4 regions of the Nocardia sp. NPDC004711 genome follow, and region 1 is predicted to be linked to each of the others. Evidence: riboswitches for the same ligand, from Rfam matches in the RefSeq annotation. Region 1 holds a riboswitch; each other region holds the start of a gene.
The links. Region 1 has a riboswitch for magnesium ahead of ACWEKS_RS14215 (hypothetical protein). Riboswitches for the same ligand answer to the same signal wherever they lie in the genome.
Positions count from the first base shown of each region.

Region 2: another riboswitch for magnesium. It lies ahead of ACWEKS_RS06760 (hypothetical protein); the one in region 1 lies ahead of ACWEKS_RS14215 (hypothetical protein).
Region 3: another riboswitch for magnesium. It lies ahead of ACWEKS_RS22255 (NRAMP family divalent metal transporter); the one in region 1 lies ahead of ACWEKS_RS14215 (hypothetical protein).
Region 4: another riboswitch for magnesium. It lies ahead of ACWEKS_RS16350 (MgtC/SapB family protein); the one in region 1 lies ahead of ACWEKS_RS14215 (hypothetical protein).

Region 1 is NZ_JBSGCB010000012.1:108,524-112,546, forward strand. Features, by position in the region: gene ACWEKS_RS14210 (ABC transporter permease) at 1-1,312, opposite strand, end outside; gene ACWEKS_RS14215 (hypothetical protein) at 1,349-2,134, opposite strand; M-box (ykoK) riboswitch at 2,490-2,674, opposite strand; gene ACWEKS_RS14220 (MFS transporter) at 2,754-3,992, opposite strand.
Region 2 is NZ_JBSGCB010000005.1:187,265-191,287, forward strand. Features, by position in the region: gene ACWEKS_RS06745 (DNA polymerase domain-containing protein) at 1-160, shown strand, start outside; gene ACWEKS_RS06750 (DUF3558 family protein) at 462-986, shown strand; gene ACWEKS_RS06755 (DUF3558 family protein) at 986-1,498, shown strand; gene ACWEKS_RS06760 (hypothetical protein) at 1,596-2,012, opposite strand; M-box (ykoK) riboswitch at 2,293-2,473, opposite strand; gene ACWEKS_RS06765 (magnesium transporter MgtE N-terminal domain-containing protein) at 2,578-3,918, shown strand; gene ACWEKS_RS06770 (NRAMP family divalent metal transporter) at 3,915-4,023, shown strand, end outside.
Region 3 is NZ_JBSGCB010000021.1:45,833-49,855, reverse strand. Features, by position in the region: gene ACWEKS_RS22265 (molybdopterin-dependent oxidoreductase) at 1-1,494, shown strand, start outside; gene ACWEKS_RS22260 (DUF6636 domain-containing protein) at 1,501-1,926, opposite strand; M-box (ykoK) riboswitch at 2,113-2,291, shown strand; gene ACWEKS_RS22255 (NRAMP family divalent metal transporter) at 2,633-4,023, shown strand, end outside.
Region 4 is NZ_JBSGCB010000014.1:110,531-114,553, reverse strand. Features, by position in the region: gene ACWEKS_RS16360 (glucose 1-dehydrogenase) at 1-299, shown strand, start outside; gene ACWEKS_RS16355 (AAA-associated domain-containing protein) at 301-924, opposite strand; gene ACWEKS_RS16350 (MgtC/SapB family protein) at 986-1,699, opposite strand; M-box (ykoK) riboswitch at 1,901-2,076, opposite strand; gene ACWEKS_RS16345 (MFS transporter) at 2,149-3,369, opposite strand; gene ACWEKS_RS16340 (ArsR/SmtB family transcription factor) at 3,457-3,798, shown strand; gene ACWEKS_RS16335 (TetR/AcrR family transcriptional regulator) at 3,795-4,023, opposite strand, start outside.

The DNA of each region.
Region 1 (4,023 bases):
GCGCCGCGATGACGAAGATGAACAAGAACTGGGCCGGGAAACTGGCCAGCACCTGCACCACCGGTTGAGCGAACCGGCAGATGCGCGGATTCATCCCGATCCACACGCCGACCGGCACCCACACGATGGTGGAGACCACCAGCAGCACTATCACGCGGCCGAGGCTGGCCAGCCCCAGCAGCGAGGTCGGCCCGAATTCGGCCAGGCCCACGGTTCTGTCGAAGTAGGAGGCGAGTGCCCAGGTGCCCCAGGCGAGCGCGGCGAAGAGCAGTCCGAAGAAGAGCACATCGCCGATGCGGCTGCCCGCACGCTCGTCGTAGGCGGAACGGGTGCTGCGCCCGAAGACCCGCATGAGGCGATCGACCCGCTCACCGACCGGCCGTAGCACCCGAGCCAGCCGGCCCGGCACCGTGCTGTGCCGCAGCAGGTCGAGCACCAGACTCCGTGGGGCCTGCGCACTTTCGGTGTGCTCCACCCGGAATCGCTCCGACCACGCCGTGAGCGGCCGCCAGAACACCACGTTCACCATGACGATGGTGAGCACCATGACCAGCGCACCCATAATGAGATTGCCGACCTCGGCCTCGGAGGTGGCCGCCGCGATGAAGCTACCCATGCCGGGCAGCGCCTCGTCCCGGCCGGATACCGTGATGACCTCCGAGGCCGCGAGCATGAACCACGCGCCGCCGAAGCTCATCATGCCGTTCCAGATCATCGGCACCATGGCCGTCGGCACCTCCAGCTGCCACAGCCGCTGCCAGCGGGTGAGCCGCATCATGCGGGCCGCATCATCCAGCTCCCGGGGCATATTGCGCAACGCCTGGTAGTAGGCGAAGGTCATGTTCCAGGCCTGCGCGGTGAAGATGGCGAAGATGCACGCCGCCTCCGCGCCCAGATACGAGCCGTGGAACATGCCCACGAACGCGGTGACCGTGATCGAGACCAGGGCCAGCACCGGCACCGACTGCAGCACGTCGAGCGCCGGGATGAACACCTTCTCGGCCCGCCGCGAGCGCGCCGCCCACTGGCCGACGATCAATGTGAAGAGGATCGACGCCACCAGGCCGATGAACATGCGCAGCGTGGTGCGGGCCGCGTAATAGGGCAGGTTCGCGGGATCGGTTGATACGGACTCGGTTCCCGTATCCGGCGTCCAGGGCACCGACATGTCCCGAAACAGCCGCAGCACCACCAGGATCAGCAGCACGCCCGCGCCGATGATCAGGTAGTCCACCGCCCGGAGCCGGCCGCGCGCCCGCGGCACCTCGGGAGTCATCTTGGGGCGGTCCGGAATTGCCAATTCAAGAGTCATTGCTGTTCACCTCGCTCCGAGCGGCGTCGTCGCAACTCAGTTGGTCGATTCGTCGGCGGCCGCGGGCGGTGCGGTCATGACGTTGAAGGCGTGCACGGCCGAGGCCAGCACCGCCGGTGCGCCGACGAGCAGGTTGAAAACCACGACTCCTATCCCGGCCCCGGCCACCGCGCCCTCCAGGCAGCCGGTGACGGCGCCCGGAATCGCCAACGTGCCCAACGTCAATGCGCCGACCGCGAGACCCTGGCCCGCGCCCAGCAGGACGCAGCCCAGCGGCGCTCCGATGACCGCACCCAGCAGCGTGCCCACCGCCAGGGCCACGGTGAGCTCGTTGTTGACATTCTGGAAGACGGTATTCATCCGATCCTCGAAGCTGTCGGGATCGGCAATCGGCTGTGCCGCAGGGCCTTCGGCTTGCGCCTCCGCGGCGGCGTGCAGCTCCGCGGCGATGCGTCGTTCCTCGGTGCTGACCGGTCGGGCCCGATCCGGGCGCGGAGTGAGGGTGGCGCTGTCGCCGTCGATGCGGGCGTCGATCGGGTACGTCGTGTCCTGCTTCGTGATGGTCAGCGGGATCGCCCCCACCACCACGCCCTGCGGGTCGAGGATCTGCAGCTGGTCGGTGGTGGTTCGGAGCGTGCCGAGGTCGGTGCGCAGCACCACCGATCGGTCCACGATCCGGGCGTCGCCGGACACGGCCTGAGCTGTCACAGCGTCGGCGAGCCGGGCGTCCGGTCCGGGTGCCGCGGCCGAAGCGGCGGCAGGGGCGACCAGTCCGGCGGTGGTCATCGCCGCGGTGGCGAATGCGAGCAAGCGAATTCTCATCGGGATGTTTCCCCTCGGGATACTGCTGCCCGCATCGGATTCCGGGCAGCATCGAATACCGTCGGGCACGGTGGTGCCGACGGGTCGGATACATATGCGAATCTCCGAATTCATTCGTAAAATGTGCATGCGAATAGTCCGGTGCCGCGCGGGCGGCATCGTGATATCGGAGAATTGCGTGCGTCGAGATATCGACGCGGTGTTGGTGTGGTGGCTAGCGGCCCGGACCGAGGCGGAGGGGCCGACCCGGAGATCCCGGGTCATCATCGGGTGCCATCGTGCTACCCGACCTCCTCACTGGTAGAACGCGATTCGTCAACGCACGGGGGAGGTCGCCCGGAACTCTCGGGGCGGACGCACACCCCTCTCGTCAGAGTTTTGGCACTGCACGACGTGTTCCGAACCGGAGTGTTCCGAATCGGAAAGCCACTTTGGATTACCCCTTGATCCGGAGAAATCTGTCCTAACCTTGGGCGTCTCTCGACGTCGTCAGATCAGTGGCCTGTGTTCGTGCAGGAGCCTCGCCTATCGAGGTGCAACAGGGAACCTAGTTAAAGACTCGTTAAAAGTCAAAACGGCGCCGGATTCGGCGGTCCGGTGGCTCCGACGATCACCATTCTCATTCTTCGACTGTGGCCGACGCCGCTGATAGGGCACCGGCACGCCGCGTCAGCTGCCGCCCGCCGATCATGACCGCGGCGATGGCGGTCACGCCGAGCAACGCGCCCGTGACGAGGACGCCGGTCACCGATGTGCAGCTGACGATCACGCCGCCGGTGAGCGCACCGAGGGCGACGGCCAGGTTGTACATGGCGGTATTCAGGGCGGTCGCGGCCTCGGGATGGTCGGGGGCGGCCTGCAGGATCCAGGTCTGCACGCCGACCGGAATCGCGCCGAATGCCGTGCCCCACACCAGCAGTGCCACGATGCCGCTGACCGGTGTGGTCGCGATGAGCGGGAAGAGTGCGAGTGTCACTGCCAGCAGGGCGGCGGCGGCGACCAGGGCGCGCCGCGGGTCGCGGCCGGCGGCGGCGCCGCCCGCGAAGGTTCCGGCCACGCCCGCCAAGCCGAAGGCCAGCTGTGCGGGCCCGATTGCCCCGGCGCCCAGACCGGAGATGTCCTGCAGCATGGGCCGGACGAAAGTGAATGCCGCCCAATGCCCGCCCACCAGAAGGAAGGTGGCGATGACGCCGGCGCGGACGGCCGGTGTGCGCAACTGCCGCGCCAGGGCGCGGGGGCGGACCACCTCGGTGGCAGGCAGGGGCGGCAGCAGCAGCCGCAGCGCGAGGGCGACCACCGCGCCGAATCCGGCCAGTGCGGCGAAGGCGACGCGCCAGCCGCTCAGATTGCCGATCAGCGTCGCGGCCGGCACGCCCAGCACGTTGGCCGCTGTCGCACCGCCGAACGCGAGCGATATCGCTCGTGGAATATGGTGCGCGGGAACCAGTCTGACCGCGCACGAGGCGGCCAGGGCCCAGAAGCCGCCGATGGCGATGCCGGCGACGGCACGTGCGGCGAGCAGGATCGCGAAGTCCGGTGCCAGCGCCGAGACCACTGTCGCGGCCAGCATCAGCCCGATCAGCCCGATCAGGACCGTACGCCGGTCCGATCTTCCGATCGTGACGGGCAGGGTGGTCGCGGCCGCGGCGGCCATGAGTCCAGGCAGCGTGATCGTCAATGCGACCGCGCCGGGAGAGATGTCGAAGGTGTGACCGATGGGGGTGAGCAGGCCGACCGGCATGGCCTCTACGGTGACCATCGCGAAGGTGGCGGTGGATACCGCCACGACGGCGAGCCAATTGCGGATCGGGGTTCCGGCGCCGGTGGATTCGTGGGTGGAAGCGATGGGGGCTGCCATTACTTCCACCTGCTCGTGTCGGAGGAGGAGG
Region 2 (4,023 bases), on a different contig from region 1:
GGCCAAGATGCTCGGCGACCGCGATCCCTGGGCCGAGGCCATGCCCGAACCCCAATCTCTCCCAGCCGATCTCATCGCCGAGGGGCACACCATCCCGGTGGCGCGGGTGCAGGCCATGCACGAGGGCAAGCGCCGCGCCCGCGCCCGCCGGGAGAACTGACTCAGGCCAGGCACGCCGACCGGCACCCATACCGCGGTGGACACCACCGGCAGCACGAGCACCCGGCTCAGGCCGGCCAGGCCCATGAGGGCGGTGGGCCCGAATTCGGCCGGCCAGACGATCGTCGCGGGACGATCCGGAATGGTGAGTTCGAGAGTCATGGATGAATCCGCATCCATTCGAGAAAGGCACGCGGAAATAGGCGAGCGGCAGGTGCGTCGCCGAATATCGGAAAGTCACAAATCGTCCGCCGCGTCGCCGATCGCATGATTCGGGCGGTTCGCCTACGCTGGTCGGCGTGATGAGAGCGGCGGGCGCGGTGGCGGGGATCGCCCTGATCGGGGCGGCGATCGCGGGCTGCGGCGGCTCGTCGAATCAACGGGCGGCCCCGGCGACGACCACATCCAGGGCGGCGGTGATGCCGGCGCCGAACACCATCGGACTGTGCGGCGGGGTGGCCGATGCCGATGTCGGCCAGGCGACCGGGCTCAATGGGCTGCAGCGAGTGGCGGTGAATCCGCTGGGATGTGCATGGCAGCGGCCCGCGGGCGGTGACTACGCGGTGGTATTCCACTGGTTCCGGGGCAGTCCGCTCGCGGACCGGCGGACTCAGATCACCGACGCGCGCCCGTCCGACGTTCAGGTGGGCGGGCAATCCGGCATCGAATGGCAGGGGCCGCAGTCGTGCGAGGTGGCACTTCCGTTCGGGGACAGCGATTTCATCGATTGGTCGGAGCGGGCCGCGATTACCGAGACCGCCAAGGAGCCCTGCAAGGGACTGGAACAGCTGGCGGCGTCCACTCTGACGAAGGCCGGGCAGGGGTAATGCGTCGGGTTCGAACGCGAATCGCCTTGGCGGCCTTACTGATCGCCGCACTCTCGGGGTGCTCGCAGGGCCCGAAGGAATCGCCCGTGCGCGCCGCCGACGCCCCGAACCTGCTGGCCGGCTGCGGCCCGCTGGAGGATCAGAAGATCGCGAGCAACCTGCACGTCTCGGGCATCAGACAGCAGAGCGCCCCCACCATCTGCAACTGGACCGCCACCAGTCCGAACGGCGGTGCGGTCGACATCACCTACGCCTGGCTGGAGAACGACACCCTGAGCCGTGAGGTCCAGATCGCTGACCAATTCGGTTATCAGGTCGAGCGTTTGGTGATCAAGCACTTCGGCGGCATGTACTGGCGTGACCCGAAGGATCCGAGCACCTGCGCCGTGACCGCCTCCGACACCGGCACCGTCACCTGGTGGGTCCAGAACCGCGACCACGCGGCGCAACCGGACCCGTGCGCGGGGGCCATGACTCTCATGCAGGCCACCCTCTCGGTAGACGGTGTGTGACCGTTCCCAACCTACTGCCGGACAAGAAGACAGCGGCGGTGAGGGGCGAGACCCTCATCGCCGCAACGGGTTTCACCGAAACAATCGGACTAGCCCGCTAGACGGCAGGCGCCGCGCCGGCGGGAGCCGGGGTGGAGTCGGGCGCGGACAGGCGCTGGGCCAGGCCGATGCCGACCGCGATGGCGGCGGGCACGCCGGTCAGCACCAGACCGGCCGCCGCACCCAGCGGAATGCCGATGGCGGCGCCCGTGAGGCCGCCCGCGATGCCGGTCGGCACCGACATGACCGTGACGCCGGCGATGGCGCCGCCCGCGGCGCCGATGGCGCAACCGGCCGCGCCGCCGATGAGGGTGCCGATCAGGGTGCCCATCGAGGTGGCCAGACCGAACTGGTTGACCGCCGCGGCGAACGCGGCATCCTGGTCGGCCTGGCTCGCGACGGTCTTCGGCACCGGCGCGGACAGGGCAGGGGCGGGGACGGTGGCGGCCAGGGTGTACGCGGTGATTTTCCTCATTGGCGAACCTCCGAAATTCTGGGTGGATGATTTCGAATGAGGGTGGAAAGGCCAGCACGTATTACACGGCCGCGTCATGGGGATACGCATCGTGCGTGGTGTGGTGAAAGGTCAGAGTCGTGTGGCGTGTTTCCACCCGCAAACGGGTGAGTGGAACGGATCACTCGGATACGGACTATCGCCGGGGGTCATGGGTCGTCCTCACCTCCTTGCGGCCGGAGCGCACGAGGGCGCTGACCAGGGTGCACACGAGGAGTCGCCACGGCAGCAGGCCGGAGGGCGAGCACCCCTCTCGTCAGAGCTTCGGCACTGTACGACGTATCCCCAATGACAATGACGTTGGGAAGCCACTTCGGGTGACCCCTTAATCCGGGGAAACCTGTCCTAACCCTGGGCGTCTCTCGACGTCGTCGGATCAGTGGCCTGTGTTCGTACAGGAGCCTCGCCTAGCGAGGTGCTGATTGACGCCGCAAAGTCTGGCAGTAGAGGATTGATTCGTCAAATTCGGACATGCAATGTTCGCCCGTGGCCGCCGGAATTCCGGGTCGCCGAGTCAGGAGCGCATATGACCGAACCCACAGTATGGTCGAAGCCGGAATCGGTTGCGACGGTGCATCTGTCGCAGTTGCTGAAGGCGCCGGTGATCGCCGCGTCGGGGGAGCCCATCGGCCGCGTGGACGACCTCATCGTGCGCCTGCCGGGTGGCGACGCCTATCCGCCGGTGATCGGCGTGGTCGTCGGGATGGGCGGGCGCGATGTGTTCGTCTCCGCCGAACGTATCCGGCTGTTCGAAGCCGATCGCATCGTTCTCTCGGTCAACAAGGTCGACCTGCGGTCCTTCGAGCGGCGTGCGGGTGAGGTGCTGCTGCGCGCGGACATCCTGGGTCACCGGCTGATCGATGTGGAGGCGGTGGAGCTGGTGCACGCCTACGATGTCGAGCTCGATCGGGTCGGCGTGCCCGACGACTCCGATTCGGGCTGGGTGCTGGCGCGACTGGACACCCGCCGCCCGGCTCGCCTGTTCGGGCTGATCAAGTCCGGCGGCGGTCACGCCTCCCGGGATTGGAAGGCGTTCGAGCCGCTGATCGGCCATGAGCAGTCGCTGACCCTGCGGCTCAGCAGCCGGTTGCGCGGGCTCAAGCCCGCTGAGATCGCCGACCTGCTGGAGGACGCGGACAAGCACGAGCAGGACGAGATCCTGGATCAAGTGCACGACGACCCTGAACTGGAGGCGGATGTATTCGAGGAGCTCGACTCCGACAAGTCCAGCCGCCTGCTCAACGATATGTCCGATGCGGAAGTCGCGGCGCTGCTCGGGCGCATGCGCGCCGACGACGCGGCCGACTCCGTCATCGAACTCAAGCAATCGCGCCGCCGGCGGGTGCTCGACCTGATGCCGCCCGGGCAGCGCGTCAAGGTCGTCACGCTGATGGGGTTCAATCCCGACAGCGCCGGCGGGCTGATGAACGTCGACTTCGTCTCGTGTCCGCTGGACGCTACGGCGGCACAGGCGCTTTCGGTGGTCTCCGCCGCGCACGCATTGCAGCCGGAGGCCCTGCTGAAAGTGCACGTACTCGACTCCGGCCGGCTGGTGGGCGTGGTCTCGGTGATCGCGCTGCTGCAGGCCGACCCGGCGACGCCGGTCGCCGGCCTCATGGACGACGATCCGGTGCGGGTCGCGCCCGAGACCGATATCACCGACATCGCCCTGTTGATGGCTGACTACAACCTGTACGCCGTGCCGGTGTTGGACGACGCCGATCGGGTGCTCGGCGTGGTCACCGTCGACGATGTGCTCGAGGATGTCATTCCCGAGGACTGGCGGCGCCGTGAACCCGCGCCCCGGCCGGCCCGGCCGGTCGCGACCGGATCCGGCGACGACTCGGACGGCGCGGCACGGCCATGACCGATGCCGAGGAGAACCGTTCCGCGAATCATCGGTCGGCCGTGCTGGATTCGGCGCACCTGGGCGATATCGAGGGCGCGCTCGGCAAGATCAAGATCGGTGACA
Region 3 (4,023 bases), on a different contig from region 1:
CGCGCGGAACAGTTCTACGGTGCGACCACCCGGCATCCGTTCACGGTGCACATCAAGGCGGGCGCCCGCGCGGACGGCCGGTTGTCGGCCCTGCAGGCGCGGGTGGTCTCCAATACCGGCGCGTACGGAAACCACGGTCCGGCAGTGCTGTTCCATGCCGTCGGTGAGTCGATGGCGGTGTACCGCTGCCCGAACAAGAAGGTCGACGGATATTCGGTCTACACCAATACCGTTCCGGCCGGGGCCTTCCGGGGCTACGGGCTCGGGCAGGTGGTGTTCGCCATGGAGTCGGTGATGGACGAGCTGGCCCGCCGGGTCGACCTCGACCCGCTGGTGTTCCGCGAGCGCAATATGATCGGCCCCGGCGAGCCCATGGTGACCCCCGGCGGCCACGAGGAGGATCTGCACATCGCCAGCTACGGCCTGGACCAGTGCTTCGGCATCATCCGCCGGGCCCTGGCCGAACCGTTCCCACCGGCCCCGCCGGGCTGGCTGACCGGCAGCGGCACCGCCCTGTCCATGATCGCCACCGGACCACCCGGCGGCCACTACGCCGATGCCCGGATCACATTGCTGCCCAATGGTTGCTACGACCTGGCGGTGGGCACCGCGGAATTCGGCAACGGCACCACGACCGTGCACCGGCAGATCGCGGCGCAGGAGTTGGCCACCGTCCCCGACCGCATCGCCATCCGCCAGTCCGATACCGATGTGGTCCGCCACGACACGGGCGCGTTCGGGTCCACCGGCACCGTGGTGGCGGGCAAGGCGGTGCTGGACGCGGCGCACAAGCTCGCCGCCGCGTTGTGTGCCACCGCCGCAACACATCTCGGCGTTGCCGCCGAGGACTGCGAGCTCGGCGCGGACTCGGTGCGCTGCGGCAATCGCGATATCTCCCTGCAGGCGCTGCACACGTTGTCGGCCGAGTCCGGGGAATCCCTTGCCGCAGACGGTCATTGGGGCGGCACGCCCCGCTCGGTCGCCTTCAATGCGCAGCTGTTCCAGGTGGCGGTCGACCCCGATACCGGCGAACTGCGCATCCTGCGCAGCGTGCACGCCGCCGACGCCGGCCGGGTGATCAACCCGATGCAGTGCCGCGGCCAGGTGGAAGGCGGTGTCGCCCAGGCGCTCGGCGCGACCCTGTTCGAGAATGTCCGCCTCGACGAGCACGGCGCGGTCACCACCGTGGCCTTCCGCCGCTACCGTCTGCCCGCCTTCGCCGATGTGCCCCGCACCGAGGTCACCTTCATGCGTACCTCGGACGAGATCGGCCCGCTGGGCGCGAAGTCCATGAGCGAGAACCCCTTCAACCCGGTGGCCCCCGCCCTGGCCAATGCCCTCCGCGACGCCACCGGCATCCGCTTCACGGACCTGCCGCTCACCCGGGACCGCGTCTGGCAGGCCCTGCACCATCGGCGGACCCGCCTCCCGGTCCGCGCGGCCACGCCCAGCTGCGCCGAATTGGCCCTGCTCACCGACTATCGAAAGCCGTAGGGCCCGTCAGTCGATGGTGTAGGCCTGGCGGGAGAGGCGGAAGCCGTGGCCCGCCCCGGCGCATTCGACGTAGTCGGTGGTGCTCAGGCAGGTGAGGCCGCCGACGGTGACGTTCGTCCCGTAGTCGAGGACCGCCGCGGTGGATTCGACCAGACGGTCGCCGTGGCAGTGGAAGTCGACGACGCCGGTGCTCTCCAGGACCAAGCGGTCGCCGTACTGGAGGTGGCAGTTCTCCGGCCGGGGCGGGGTGGCGTAGTCGTGCTGGGAGATCTCGCAGGCCGCGGTGGTCGCGGAGACGAGGCAGCCGATGTTTCCCGACGGCGTGCGGAACTGCACGAAGTCGGGCGGTGCCGCCTGGGCGATCGCCGGGCCCAGCGTGGACACGGCGATCAGGGCGGCGGCCGCGGTCAGGACACGGATCGGAAATTGCATGTCGACTCCCCGGTTCGGCAGGTTTACCGGTTGATCGTCGCCACCGCCGGATGCGATAACGGACCGGGTGGCCATGAAGGTTTGCCACGGAGTTGCCATGGCCGGATCGGTTGGGGCACAAGAGATTACGAGGAACCGACCGGCCCGGATTTGACAAGCGGAACGACCGGGCTCACCATTGCCCAGTCAGCACCTCGCTAGGCGAGGCTCCTGTACGAACACAGGCCACTGATCCGACGACGTCGAGAGACGCCCAGGGTTAGGACAGATCACCCCGGATTAAGGGGTGATCCGAAGTGGCTTCCCGGGTCGCGAGCCCCCGGATACGTCGTGCAGTGCCGAAGCTCTGACGAGAGGGGTGCAGGGTCCGCGCCGTCGCGCGAAGCCCAGATCCCTCCTGCTGTGCGCGATGCGACACCCGATGTAGTGACGTCCACGTACGTCCCGGCGGCAAGGAGGTGAGGGACGAACAATGAGTTCCGGCGATAGTCCGTATCCGAGTACGGATTTCACTCTTCAGACGTCCCCGGCTTGCCGCATTCCGGTCACCGGCTGACCCGTTTCCCGCACAGGCGTGCCCGGCGTTCCACCGCCGGTCGGTAGCCCGCGCGTGCCCCGGGCCGGTCGATCCGTGCCCGAACTCGCTCGGCGGCCGGGCGTATTCCGCACGCCCGCACACCTGATGATCGAAAGCGAGGGACAGGCCATGGCCTTCTTCGCGAACGGCTCCAGCCGCCGCACCTCCACCGTCGCCGTGCCCGCCGCAGCCGGCCGGCCCGCCGCCGACGTCCATCCCACCGGCGCCGTCATGGACAGCGCGCACGTCGGCGATATCGTCGGCGCGCTCGGCTCCATCGGCCGGCACGACACCCTCGAAGGCCGTTCCCGCCGCCAGCGTTTCCGCATGCTGCTGGCCATTATCGGGCCCGGCCTGATCGTCATGGTCGGCGACAACGATGCCGGTGGCGTGGCCACCTACGCGCAGGCCGGACAGAACTACGGCATGGCGCTGGTCTGGACCCTGGTGCTGCTGATCCCGGTGCTCTACGTGAACCAGGAGATGGTGGTCCGTCTCGGCGCGGTCGCCGGAGTCGGCCACGCGCGCTTGATCTTCGACCGCTTCGGCAAGTTCTGGGGCGCGTTCAGCGTCGGCGACCTGTTCATCGTGAACGCGCTCACCATCGTCACCGAGTTCATCGGTGTCTCCATGGCGCTCAACTACTTCGGGCTGCCCAAGGGCGTCGCCGTGCCGCTGGCCGCGGTCGCGCTGTTCGCCATGGTGGCCGGCGGTTCGTTCCGGCGCTGGGAGCGGTTCCTGTTCGGACTGATCGCGCTGAACATCGTCATGTTCCCGCTGGCATTCCTGGTGCACCCCAAGGCATCCCAGGTCGCGCACGGATTCCTGCCGTCCTTCCCGGGCGGGCTGAACTCGACGCTGCTACTGCTGATCGTGTCCATCGTGGGCACCACGGTCGCGCCGTGGCAGCTGTTCTTCCAGCAGTCCAATATCGTCGACAAGCGCATCACTCCCCGCTGGATCCGCTACGAGCGCATCGACCTGTGGATCGGCATCGTCGTGGTCATGGTCGGCGCGGTCGCCATCATGGCGGCGACCACCTTCGGCCTCGCGGGCACGGCCGCGGCCGGCAGCTTCACCGATGCCGGGGCCGTCGCCCACGCGCTGCACGACCACGTGGGCACCACCGCCGGCGCGCTCTTCGCCATCCTGCTGCTGGACGCCTCGCTCATCGGCGCCAATGCCGTCGGCCTGGCCACCACCTACGCCCTCGGCGACACCCTGGGCCGGCGGCACTCGCTGCACTGGAAGGTCTCCGAGGCGCCGGCCTTCTATCTCGGATACGCGGCGCTGCTCGGCGTCGCCGCCGCGGTGTCGTTCAGCCCCGATCACGTGCTGGGCCTGCTGACCCAGGGGGTGCAGGCGCTGGCCGGGGTGCTGCTGCCCTCGGCGACGGTGTTCCTGGTCCTGCTCTGCAATGACAAGGCCGTGCTCGGCCCGTGGGTGAACACGGTCAGGCAGAACATTGTCGCCGGGGTCATCGTCTGGTCGCTGGTGCTGCTGTCGCTCGCGCTGACCGC
Region 4 (4,023 bases), on a different contig from region 1:
CGACGAAGGCGGCGGTGCAGAATCTGACGCGGACGCTGGCGGCGGAGTTGGCGCCGCGCGGAATCCGGGTGAACTCGGTCAGCCCCGGCTACATCGACACCCCCGCCTACCGGGCCGAGGCCTCCGCCGACGCGCAGGCCACCGCGGGGTCACGGGTGGCGCTGGGGCGGGTCGGCGACAGCGACGAGGTGGCCGCCGCCGTCGCGTTCCTGGCCTCCGCGGACGCCTCCTACATCACCGGTCAGGACCTGCTCGTCGACGGCGGCCTCACCACGGTGATCCCGTCGGCGATGGTGTGACTCAGGACGCGCGCAGATCGGCGGCGGGATCGGCGGTGATGCGGCCGGAATCGGTGTCGTAGTCGTACAACTCGGCGTAGCGGCCCCAGTCGATGGCCAGCTCCAGCTGGCGGCGGGCGTCGTCGTCGGAGCAGCCGCGCCGCAGCAGATCGAGAATGAAATCGGCGCCCACCGTCTGATCGCTGCTGCCCACCAGCGCCGAGCAGATGGTGCGCACCAGCGGGGCACGCCGGCGGGCCTGCGCGGCGAAAATCGCCTTGCTGGACCGGATGTCGGCATTGGTGAAATTCGCCCCGACATTGGTCAGCATCACGTCACCGGACTCCACCAGCAGCAGACCCAGCAGCGCCGCCGCGTCGACCAGCGGCATGAGGTCGTCGACCTCGAAATTCAGCTCGTCGGCCACCACCGGCAGGTCGGCGCGGCCGTCGTTGCCGTACACCAGCTCCAGCAGACCCGCGATCCCGCCGACCGAGGCATCGGGCAGCGCCACCGCGAACGGCGTCAACGTATCCGCCGGGGCCGCAGCGACTTCGGTGTCACGGCCGGTGAGCAGACCGTAGATCTGATCGACCAGCGTCTCGAACCCCGGCGTGCGGCGGCTGCGCGGGCGCGGCTGCTCCACCGTGATCTCGGCGATTGCGCCGAAGCCACCCCGCGCGACGGATACGACCGCAACGCGGCGTTCACTCCTCGGCCTCCGCCCGCAGCGGCACCGTGCGCCACCCGACGCTGGTCACCGACGGCTCCAGGCTCAACCGGCTCACCGCGGCCTCCATCTGCCGGTCGTCGCGGCGGTCACCGGTCAACTCCGCCCGCACCTGCACCCGGCCCGGGGAGGTGTCGTGGCTCGAGATCGACACCAGCCGGAAATCGGTGCGCGTCAGCGACTGCACCAGCAGCGCCCGCACATGCGCCTCGTGCGCGTCGTCGGTGTCGGCGTGGAAGGCGTACAACGCCTCCTGGGCCTCGGCCTCGTCGACACCGGGGCGATCCACCGTGCGCGCCACCGTGCGCAGCGCGGTATTGACCACCACCACCGCCACCGTGCCCGCCACCGCGGTCGAATACATGCCCGCACCCGCGAGCGCACCCACCGCCGCCGCACACCACAGCGTCGCGGCGGTGTTCAGGCCGCGGATATTGAACCCGTCGCGCAGGATCACGCCCGCGCCCAGGAAGCCGATACCCGAAACGATCTGTGCCGCAACACGAGTCGGATCCGCCGAGGCACCGTTGAAGCCGTGCGCGGACAGCAGCACGAACAAGGTCGCCCCGGCGGCGACCAGCGAATTCGTGCGCAGTCCGGCCATCCGGGCCCGGAACTGACGCTCGAACCCGATCACCGCGCCCAACCCGACACCCGTGCCGAGCCGCAGCAGCATTTCCCACATGGTCATCTCGATCTCCCAGCGGATGACGGCGCACTCCGGACTCGGACGCTACCGGGGTACGGGTAGCGGCCGGAAGATTGCGGGAGTGACACCGAGTGAACGATTGGCTAACGGAACTCGATCCGGTCCATCGGGCACGACCACCACCTCCTCGACGCCACACGCACGCATGCCAGGGGAGTGGGACCGGCGCGACATCGCCGGTACGGGTACCACCCCTCGTAAGACCTTCAGCACTCCACGGCGTGAACCCGCCACGGGTGGCGGGAGCCGGTCGGGGCATCCCCTTAGCTCGGGGAAACCTGTCCTGATCCGGGGCGTCTCTCGACGTTCGGGATCGCCGGCCTGTATCCGTGAAGGAGCCTCAGCTAACGACGGCACCTTGCGACCAGAAGTAAACACCGGCCCGCCGCGATCGGCAACCCGACGTGAGCGCCGTCGCATTCGCGCACCCGCTAGCGGCGCGCCTCGACCGCGACCCGCGCCACCAGCCGCACCACACACAGCACCGCCACCACCGCCGCGAAGATCTGCACCGCAGCCAGCAAACCGGTCGCGCCCGCCAGCAGGCCGACGCCGATGACCGGGCCGCCGCTGCCGCAATAGGCCATCACGAAATAGGTCGACAGCACATCGGCGTGCCGATCGGCCGGCGCGGCCGCATTGATCGCGGTCAATCCCGACAGGAACACCAGGCCGTGACCGGCCCCGGCCAGCACTGTCGCGAACAACAGCAACGGCAGCGAGGAGACCGCCCCCGCGATCGCCAGCAGTACCAGACCCACCGCCAGCAGCGGGAACCCCGTGAAGTCCAGGGCCCGTTCGGGTTTGCCGTAACCCACCAGCTGCGCCACCGCCCACGCCGCGGGCAGCAGCGCGGCCGCCGCGCCCCCGACCACCAGATTCGCACTGCCCGACAGGGTCGCGGCATAGGTCGGGATCAGCGTGAGGAAGACGCCGACCACCGCGAAACCCAGGAACGCGCCCGTGCCCGCGGCCGCGAAGACCGCACCCATCCCGGCCGGGATACTCGGCCGCCGCGGCCGCCACCGGGTGACCGTCGCGGTCTCCGGCAGCGCCGCCACCGCCACCGCGGCCGGGACCAGCAGCGCCAGCTCCACCCCGAAAGGCGTCACATAGGGAGCCGGAAGATATTGCGCCAGAACAGCTCCCAGTAGCGGGCCCAGGCCCATGCCGCCGGCCGAGGCCACCGCCGACACCAGGGCCGCGCGGCGGCGATCACCGTGCGGTTCCAGCTCGGTCAGCGCGGCGGTGAGCGCACCCGAGGCCGCCCCGACCGCCAGCCCCTGCAGGATGCGGGCCGCGAACAACCAGACCACCGCGCCGGCCAGCGCGAAACCCAGCGTGCCCAGCGCCGCCAGCGCCAGCGCGGGCAGCAGAATCCGGCGCCGCCCCAGTGCATCCGAGGCCGGGCCGGCGATCAGCAGCGCGGGAATCAGCACCCCCATGTAGACCGCGAACACCAGCGTCATCACCAGCGGTGAGAACCCGAACCGATGCGCGTAGCCGTGATACAGCGGTGTGGCCACATTCGTGCCGGTCAACAGGATCAGCAGCGTGTAGGCGGTGCCCCAGAACCGCGTACCGCTCCCCGGCGGTGAATCCTGCGGGGAGGCAGCGTCTTCGGGGGCTGCGGTGGATTGCTCGACGGTCATGGCGTCCTCCCGGCACAGGCATGTTCGATAATTCCGAACATAACAAGATGTTCGGATTTTGTGAACATGTGGACTAGCCTGGACGCCATGGCAAGCCGAACCGCGACCGAACTGGTTCACCCCGCCCGCGACGAACTGCGGTTCACCAGCGTGCTGGCCTCCCTCGCCGACCCCGTCCGGCTCACCATCGTCACCCGCCTGGCCGCCGCCGAGAACGGCGAACTGGCCTGCACCACCTTCGACCTGCCGATCAGCAAATCCACCCAGAGCGGGCACTTCAGAACCCTGCGCGAAGCCGGCGTCATCCGCCAGCGCGACGAGGGCACCCGCCGCCTCAACCGCCTGCGCACCGAGGACCTCGAGGCCCGCTTCCCCGGGCTGCTCGACCTGGTCCTCACCCACGGCCGTGGTGCGGCCCTGAGCGTCTAGCCCGAGTCTCGCGGCGACTTCGCGCTGCCCGGCGCCGGTGCGTGCCCGGTCGGACCCGGGGTGGTCAGCACCCGCCAGATCTCGTCGACGTAGGACTCCCAGGCCTCCTGGTCGGCCGGTAGCGTGCCGCGCATCGTCCGCCACAGCTGACCTGTGCCCAGATACGCCGAATACGCCAGTGCCGCACGATGTTTCGCCACCGGGTCGGCGAAACCGAGCCGGGTG